DNA from 2 places in the Paenibacillus beijingensis genome. Region 2 is predicted to be linked to the other one. Evidence: riboswitches for the same ligand, from Rfam matches in the RefSeq annotation. Region 2 holds a riboswitch; the other holds the start of a gene.
What was found. Region 2 has a riboswitch for glycine ahead of VN24_RS07415 (GcvT family protein). Riboswitches for the same ligand answer to the same signal wherever they lie in the genome.
Positions count from the first base shown of each region.

Region 1: it holds a riboswitch for glycine, as region 2 does, so the genes downstream of both, VN24_RS09640 (branched-chain amino acid ABC transporter substrate-binding protein) here and VN24_RS07415 (GcvT family protein) in region 2, are expected to answer to the same signal.

Region 1 is NZ_CP011058.1:2,163,949-2,168,387, forward strand. It holds gene VN24_RS09635 (branched-chain amino acid ABC transporter permease) at 1-392, opposite strand, end outside; gene VN24_RS09640 (branched-chain amino acid ABC transporter substrate-binding protein) at 482-1,693, opposite strand; glycine riboswitch at 2,010-2,107, opposite strand; gene VN24_RS09645 (HPr family phosphocarrier protein) at 2,400-2,660, opposite strand; gene VN24_RS09650 (MFS transporter) at 2,681-4,108, opposite strand; gene VN24_RS09655 (hypothetical protein) at 4,105-4,332, opposite strand.
Region 2 is NZ_CP011058.1:1,641,575-1,646,013, reverse strand. It holds gene sdaAA (L-serine ammonia-lyase, iron-sulfur-dependent, subunit alpha) at 1-697, shown strand, start outside; gene lpdA (dihydrolipoyl dehydrogenase) at 729-2,159, shown strand; gene VN24_RS07425 (lipoate--protein ligase family protein) at 2,166-3,008, shown strand; glycine riboswitch at 3,282-3,397, shown strand; gene VN24_RS07415 (GcvT family protein) at 3,512-4,439, shown strand, end outside.

The DNA.
Region 1 (4,439 bases), 520 kb from region 2:
TCGGCGATAAACCGGACCAGGTCCTGCAGCAGGAACGATACCCCGATCGCAGATATGAGCGAAATCAATTTAGGCGCTCTTCTTAGCGGCCGGTACGCGATCCGTTCGATTCCGACGCCCAGTATCCCCGTGATCAGCATCGCCGAAACGAGCAGAAAGATATAAACGATCCAGCCCGGCATACTGCCCAGCCAACCCGCGGACTTAAAGAGAAGCAGCGTGGAGGTGCCGACAAACGCGCCCGTCATAAATATTTCGCCATGAGCGAAGTTGATCAGCTCCAGTATTCCGTAGACCATCGTGTAGCCGATTGCGATGACGGCATAGACGGCGCCTAGCGTAATGCCGTCGATCAATACCTGAGGCAGCGTCTGGATAATGCTGGAGAACATGGCATAACCCCTTCATTGATAAAAATGGCAAAAGAGGTACATTAAGCACATACCTCTTTTGCATATGATCAAATATTGACGTTACGACGTTACTTGGCTACTTCGGAGATAAGGGAACCCGGGTAAGTGGCCTCTTTGTATTCGTACACGAACACTTTGGCGAAATCGTTGTCGCCCTTGCCGTCAAACGTTACTTTGGTCGCAAGGCCTTCGTAATCTTTCGTTGCGCGCACCGCGTCGCGAACTTGTTCACGCGAAGGAAGCTTGCCGCCGTTTGCGTCTACGGCGCTTTTTAACCCGCTCAGAATGAGGCTCATGCAATCGTAAGCGTAAGCGGAATAAGCGTCGACGCTTTTTCCGAATTTCGCTTTGTAATCGTCGGCCCATTTCTTACCGTTATCGGATTTCGTAATATCGGTCGCAACCGAAGTGTACAGAACGCCTTTCGAGCTGTCGCCCGCGATGTCAATCATACCCGACGAGTCAATCGCGTCCCCGCCCATAAACGGAGCGGTGATGCCTTTCTCTCGCGCTTGCTTGACGATCAAGCCGCCTTCCGCATATACGCCGCCGAAGAAGATGAAGTCCGGCTTTTTGCTGAGCACCTGGTTGAGCACGCCGTTGAAGTCCTTCTCGCCGACCGTAATCCCTTCGTAGCCGGCAACGGCTGCGCCCAGCTTCTCGACCTCGCCTCTGAACGCATCCGCGAGCCCTTGGCCGTATGCCGTCTTGTCCTGGATAATAAACACGTTTTTGGCGCCGACCGTATTAACCGCATATTGAGCCGCGGCCGGGCCTTGGAAGTCATCACGGGCGACAATCCGGTTGACGGCTTTCAAATTGCGGTCCGTCACTTCGGTCGCCGTATTGGAGGGGGAAACCATGGGAATATTATACTTTTCGTAGACAACGGAGGATGGAATCGCGACCCCGGAGTTCATATGGCCGACGACGGCGAGGATGCTGGTGTCAGCGCCGATCAATTCCGCGTTCGCCACTCCTTTTTTCGGATCCCCTTGATCGTCGTAAGGCGCCAGCTGCAGATCGAAGCCAAGCTTTTCAAACTCCGCTTTATGCTCTTCAAGCGCAAATTGCGCGCCCAGCTTGATGGCCTCGCCTTGAACGGCGCTGCCTCCGGACAGAGGAGATTGGGTCGCAATCTTAATCACGGTTTTTTTATCGGACGAGCCGCCGGATGCCGAGGTGTTTTCGGTCGAGCCGGACGAACCGGACGAGCCGCATGCCACCAACAGCGCGATCATCATGGTAGAGATTAACATCACCGCAAAACTTTTTTTCATGTTCATAAAAACCCTCCTCGATTGTTCTCATTTGTCGGGACAAGCTTTTCGGATTGAATCATGATGATATGCGTTTGTTACGTTTCTAATCTCCATCTTCACCTTCTGATCGCGTAAGATCCGCCCTCTTAAAATCACCCCGGTTATGTATCAAATTTGTGTAAAAAGTAAAAAAACAACGAATAAAGAAACGGATATGAGGGGTGCCCGCCGTTTCTTTACCCCCTGTCCTTTGTACCTGAGAGTTACCTTCGGAAGATTGTCCTCCATCCAAAGTTTCTCCTTCGGCGACCCTGACGGGTTCTCTCCAGAGGTGTGTCCGGTATTGGTCCTTTTGCCTGAGATCTTCACCCTGACCGGGCTTATTCCTTCGGCGTTACTTTAATGTAAAGTAATCTCTCCCAAAACCTTCATCCACATATCAAATTGTCCTTTTTTTTACATTATTACATGAATGAAAAGAGGTTTGTCAACGTTTATTTTTTTGGTGTTACATTCGTGTTTGGTTTGATAACACGAAACAAATACGCGATACAGCTAAAATAAAGGTATGTAAGCGCATTCTCAAATTGAAGCGCCCTGCCATTCGTTCAGCGGGCGTTCAAAATCGACAAAAACCCCTCCGGGCCGGCGGACGTTTTGACGTCCGGCACAAGCCGGGAGGGGTCTGCCTTGATTGCTGATTATTCCGCAGGACGGGCAGCCTCTACTCATAATGGTCAAACAAGACCGCCAGTTCCTCGACGGCTCGTTCTTCGTCCGGACCTTCCGCCGTCAGGGTGACCGGCGTCCCTTTCGTGACATCGAGCGCCATGACGCCCAGGATGCTTTTCGCATCCGAAATAACGTTCTTGGCCTGCCACACAATCCGGATTTCCGATTCGAACGATGCAGCCGCCGTCGTCAGCTTTTTGGCGAAAAGGACGTGGAAGCCGTTTTGGCGCATTATTATTTCTTTTGTGGTCATCGTGCGCTGCACTCCTTTACTTAGATATCGGATCTTACGGTTTGCAGATCTTTCACGATTTGATTATACTGCTTGTCCAGCCGGTAAAACCACAGGATGACAAGCTGAAGCACGGACAAGAGGATCGGCACATATATGAAGAGCATTTGAATCGACGCAAGCGCCGAGGCGCTTAAGCTCGCTTGCCCCCCGACGTAACCGCCGAGAGCCAGACCCCATCCGACGAGCGCCGCACCGAAGCCGCTGCCCGCTTTCGTCCCGAAGCTGCCCGCGCTGTAGACGAGGCCTTCAGTCCGCATCCCGGTTTTCCACTCGCCGTATTCCACCGTATCGGCCAGCATCGCAAAGAAGGTGCCCATGATTGGCGCCGTACCCATGGATTTGATTACCAGGCCGGCAATAACAAACGTAAGGTCGTCCGGTTTGAAAGCCGTAACCAGAGAGCCCGCAATCAAAATCACGCTGCCGGCCATAGCCGCATTCCGCTTTCCAAAGCGCTTGATGACGGGAGCAAGCAGAAAATAGGCGACCAATAACGGGATGAGGTTCGCCAATCCCAAGATGCCGACCAAATCCACGTTATCCAGCATATACTGCGCGTAATAAACAATCATCGTGCTGCCCATGGCGTTGTTGGCAAAAAACACAATCGCGAATACCAGGAGCAGCGCCCAGTACTTGTTTCTAAAAAGCGCTTTCAGACCGCGCCTGAACGGAATCTCCTTTTGCACGACGGACGGCTTGACCCGCTCCTTCGTCGTGGCGAACGTAAACAGGAAGACCAGCATGCCCAGCACGCCAAAGATGGCAAAGGTCCAAATCCAGCCGATCTTGCCGCCGCCGAACACGTTTACAAGCGGCTTAGTGAAATAGGTGACCAGAATCGCGCCGCAAACGGCCAGGACCATCCGGAAAATGTTCAGGACCGAACGCTGGTAGCCGTCCTGCGTCATCAAGGAGTTCAGAACGCCGTACGGAACGTTGATGGCCGAATAGATAAAGTTCATCAACAAATAAGTGACGTAGATATAGATCATCGTCACGACAGGTCCCGCATCAGGCACCGTAAACAGCAGCAAGCCGGAAGCGGCGAACGGTGCGGCCATCCACAGCAGCCAAGGCCGCGCTTTGCCGTGTCTGCTTTTCGTCTTGTCGATCATTGCTCCGATTCCGATATCCGCGAAGGCGTCAAGCACGCGGGCGATGAACAGCAGCGTGCCCACAGCAGCGGCCGCAATCCCGATCACATCGGTATAAAAAAAAGACAAAAACGTGGACGCTGCCGCAAACAGCAGCTGGCTCGCAAAATCGCCAAGCCCGTATCCGATTTTTTCTTTCAATGAGATATCTTGAACGAGCGAATTGTCCACCGCCCTGCCGGGCGCTCCATCCGCAGCTCCGCTTGATCCAACGCCAGTCACTTTGTAGGCTGATTTGTTAGCGCTCATGTTTCATCATTCTCCTTTAACGGTATTTTTCCCCAACGATTCTGTTTCATTCTGGTTGCGCTTTCATGATTTCGAAAGGTCCAGAAGAACAGGCGTTCGCTCTTCTTGGAAAATTGATTCGGTTTCTTGATACCAATTCGGGAAAGCGGTTTCACAATTAAGGCGGGATTTCGTTTGTTCATAGCAAAAAAAGTGGCTTTTCTTTGTTTTTTCGGCACTTTCAATTCGCTTTTTGCTCCATAATGCATCAAACCGGAGGCTTTTTGTATTCGCTATCAGAAAGCGTTTTCCTGTTTTCCATTATACTTCGATTTATTCTCCCGTCAAGCCC
Region 2 (4,439 bases):
GAGCGGGCTCGTCGGGGGCGACGGGCGCAAGGTGCTCGGGCATGTTGCCGCCGGCGAGCCTTCCGTCGGGGATTGGACCGGCAAGGCGATGGCGTACGCGCTGGCGGTATCCGAGGTCAACGCCTCGATGGGGCGCATCGTTGCGACACCAACCGCAGGTTCCTGCGGCATCATTCCCGGTGTGTTCGTCAGCTCCCAAGAGCGCTTCGGCTGGGAAGACGGGAAGCTCGTGAACGGCTTGTTCTGCGCCGGGGCGATCGGCTATGTCATCGCCAACAACTCGTTCATCTCCGGTGCGGAAGGCGGCTGCCAGGCGGAGATCGGCTCCGCCATCGGCATGGCGGCGGGCGCGCTCGTCGAGCTGCGCGGCGGGAGCCCAGAGCAGGCGGTTCATGCCGTCGGTCTCGCGCTCAAAAATACGCTCGGGCTAATCTGTGATCCTGTTGCCGGGCTTGTCGAGGTTCCCTGCATCGTCCGCAACGGCCTGGGCGCAGTAAACGCGCTGGCGGCGGCAGATATGGCGCTTGCCGGGGTGCGAAGCGTCATTCCTTCGGACGAGGTGATCGGCGTCATGCTGGAGGTTGGCTCGAAGATGCCGGGCGAACACCGTGAAACGGCGCTCGGCGGCCTGGCCCAAACGCCAACCGGTCGCAAGCTGACGGAACAGATCAAGGCAGCCAAGCCACCATTTGGTTAGCATCGCAAATACATGGATGGAGTGTGATCCTATGGACATCTACGATATCGTCATTCTGGGCGGCGGTCCGGGAGGATACATCGCCGCGATCCGCGCTGCGCAGCTGGGCAAGCGGACCGCGCTCGTCGAGCGGGATAAGCTCGGCGGGACCTGTCTGCACAAGGGCTGCATTCCGAGCAAGACGCTGCTGCGCAGCGCCGAGCTGTACGAGTCGATGAAGCGCAGCGAAAGTTTCGGCATACTCACTTCTGACGTCGCTCTTGATTTCGGCGGCGTACAGGCACGCAAGGACGCCATCGTCAAACAGCTTCAGACCGGTGTACAGTTTCTGATGAAGAAGAACAAGATCGACGTTTACGAAGGAACCGGTGTCATTGCCGAAACCTCCTCATCTGGTCATTATAACGGCATCATCGATATAACAAGCGCCGAAGCGGTTTCTACCGGCATGTCTTCTATCCGGATCGGCTACCGTGATCTGATCGTCGCTACCGGATCGCGTCCGCGCCGCATTGCGGGCCTTCCGACGCACGAGAGAATCATGACCAGCGACGATGCGCTGGAGATGACTGAGGTTCCGTCATCGGTTCTGATTATCGGAGGCGGAGTGATCGGCGTCGAATGGGCGTCGATGCTGAGCGATTTCGGAGCGCAGGTGACGATCGTCGAGGCCGCGGACCGGATCGTGCCGACGGAGGATGCGGACGTGTCTCGCGAGCTGGCGCGGCTGTTCGCCAAGCGGCGCATCAAGGCGTTGATGGGGGTGAGGCTTCTTGAGGCGGGCGTGACCGCGGACGACAACGGGGCGACAGTGCAGATCGAGCGCAACGGCAGGACGGAGACGCTGGCAGCCGAGCGGTTGCTTGTGTCTGTGGGCCGTACGGCAAACGTTGAGGGCTTTGGCCTGGAGCGGACGGCGGCGCGGGTCGAGCGGGGAGCAATCGTTGTCGACCGCCGCATGCGGACGGACGATCCGCACGTCTACGCCATCGGAGACGTGATCGGCGGTTTGCAGCTTGCGCATGTCGCGAGCCACGAGGGTGTGACCGCGGTGGAGAGCATCTGCGGCCTGGATTCGCATGCTCCCGATCCCGCATCTGTGCCCAAATGCGTGTACAGCCGACCCGAGATGGCGAGCGTTGGCCTGACCGAGCAAGCCGCCATCGACAAGGGCTACGACATTAAAGTGGGCAAATTTTCATTCAAAGCGATCGGCAAAGCGCTTGTGCTCGGAGAATCCGACGGCTTCGTCAAAGTCGTGGCCGAGAAGGCTAGCGGCGTCATACTGGGCGTTCACATGATCGGTCCGCACGTGACCGATTTCATCGGAGAGGCGGCGCTGGCGCAGCTTCTGGAGGCGACCTCGATGCAGGTCGGCCGAATGATCCATCCGCATCCGACGCTGTCGGAGATTATCGGGGAAGCGATGCTCGGTGCGGATCTGCAGGCTTTGGGGGGGTGACCGCCAATGTGGAGATTCATTCATACCGGAAATCGTTCTCCGGCGGAGAACATGGCGATCGACGAAGCGATACTCGCCGCGCAAGAAAAGGGGCTTGTGCCGCCGACCGTCCGCTTCTACGGCTGGAACCCCGCTTCCGTGTCCATCGGCTATTTTCAGCCGAGCAAGGAGATCGACTTCGGGGCGCTTCGCGAGCGCGGCCTCGGCTTTGTCCGGCGGGCGACCGGGGGACGGGCGGTACTGCATGATAACGAGCTTACCTACAGCCTTATCGTCCCGGAGAATTATCCCGGCATCCCGGCGAGCGTAACGGAAGCTTATCGCGTGCTGAGCATGGGGCTGCTGCTCGGCTTTCGCAAGCTCGGTCTAGACGCCAGGATGACGGGACTGGACGTGCCGGCGGGCAATGGGGCCGCATCTTCCCCGGGCGGGCCGATGTCCGCGGCTTGTTTCGATTCGCCTTCCAAATACGAGCTCGTCGTCGAAGGAAGAAAAATTGCGGGCAGCGCGCAGATGCGTTCCAAGGGAGTTATCCTTCAGCACGGCTCGATCCTGCTGGAGCTAGACGTGGATACGCTGTTCGAGGTTCTCCGTTTCCGCGAGCCGTCCGACAAATGCCGAATGAAGAAGGTTTTTGAACGCAAAGCGGTGGCCATTAATTCATGCCTTCGTCATAAAGGCCTGCCGATTGCGACGATGCGGGATCTGGAGCAGTCTTTCCGGTCCGGATTCTCGGCAGGACTGGGCACAGATCTTGTTACCGGGGAGCTCACCGAATACGAGACGGATCTGGTGAGGCGCCTGGCTCAAGAGAAGTATGCCGCTGACAGCTGGAACCTGCAAAGATAATGAAACCCGGCAACGGTTCACCTAATTACGGGTCAATACCTCTCGAATGATGATATAAATAATAACGTAACGTGTTACGAAAGTTTAGACAAAGTGTGACATAATGTGATCAAATGTGACATAAGGATTGACTAGATTTAGTTTTTTAAATAAAATAAAAATATACTTAACATACTGCGAATGAAGATAATATGAAAAGCCGATCCGGCGCCGAAGGAGCAAGTCCTAAAAAAATACCTTTAGGATAATCTCTCAGGTTACTAGAATATTATCGGACGCAACTCTGGAGAGTGCCGTTTGGCCACCGAAGGGGAAACCTTTCTCGTTTATGATCCGTCTGATGGAGACGAGAAAGGAAAGCTCTCAGGTAAAAGGACAGAGAAAGGTCTCGAGGCCTTTCTCTGTCCTTTTTCTCTATTCGGATCGATTACTTCCAGGCGATATAGAGCGGAAGTGATGACCGAGCTTCACAGCCTTACTTATTCGGATAGGAGGTAATGAGTTTGCTGTCAGATCAAAAGGTGGTCATTATCGGAGCGGGAGTGGTTGGTTGCAGCACCGCGTATTTCTTGAGTCAAAAAGGAATTCGCAACATCACGGTGCTGGAACAGGGGCCGTTGTTCGAAACCGGCGGATCGACCTCCCATGCCCCAGGCTTGGTGTTTCAACTGAACGGATCCAAAACAATGACCCGGCTCGCGTCCGAAACCGTCAAATGCTTCATGAGCCTCGACCTTGACGGCCAGCCGTGTTTCTATCCGGTCGGCGGGCTCGAAGTGGCGGCCACGCCAGAACGATGGGAAGAGCTCAAGCGCAAGCGCGGACTGGCCGTCTCATGGGGGATAGAAGCTTCGCTCCTTACGCCGGAACAGTGCGCTGGACATTTTCCGCTGCTGGATCCTTCCAGAGTTTACGGAGGATTGCATGTGGCTACAGACGGAATCGCCAAACCTCTCCGTGCCGTACAGGTAATGGCCCGATATGCGAAGGAACGGGGGGCCGAGTTTTACGGAAATATCGAAGTTACCGGCATCGAGGTTGCAGATGGCCGGGTTACGGCGGTAAAAACAAACGACCGTATCTATGAAGCCGATGTTGTGCTTTGCTGCGCAGGCATGTGGGGACCAAAGATCGGCCGGATGGCGGGGGTTTCCATCCCTCTTCAGCCGATGGCGCATCAATATGCGTATACTTCCCCCTTAAAGGAATTTGCCGATGAGACGGAAGAAGTACGGCTGCCAATCCTCCGGCATCAGGACCGCTCGCTTTATTTCAGGCAAATTTTCGACGGAATCGGCATGGGCTCCTATCAGCATCGGCCCATACCTGTCGAAGTCGAACAGATCGCCCGTCACGGCGAGACGGAAGAAATGCCGTCCGTCCAGCCGTTCACTCCGGAAGATTTCGGGAACGCATGGCAGGACGCAACCC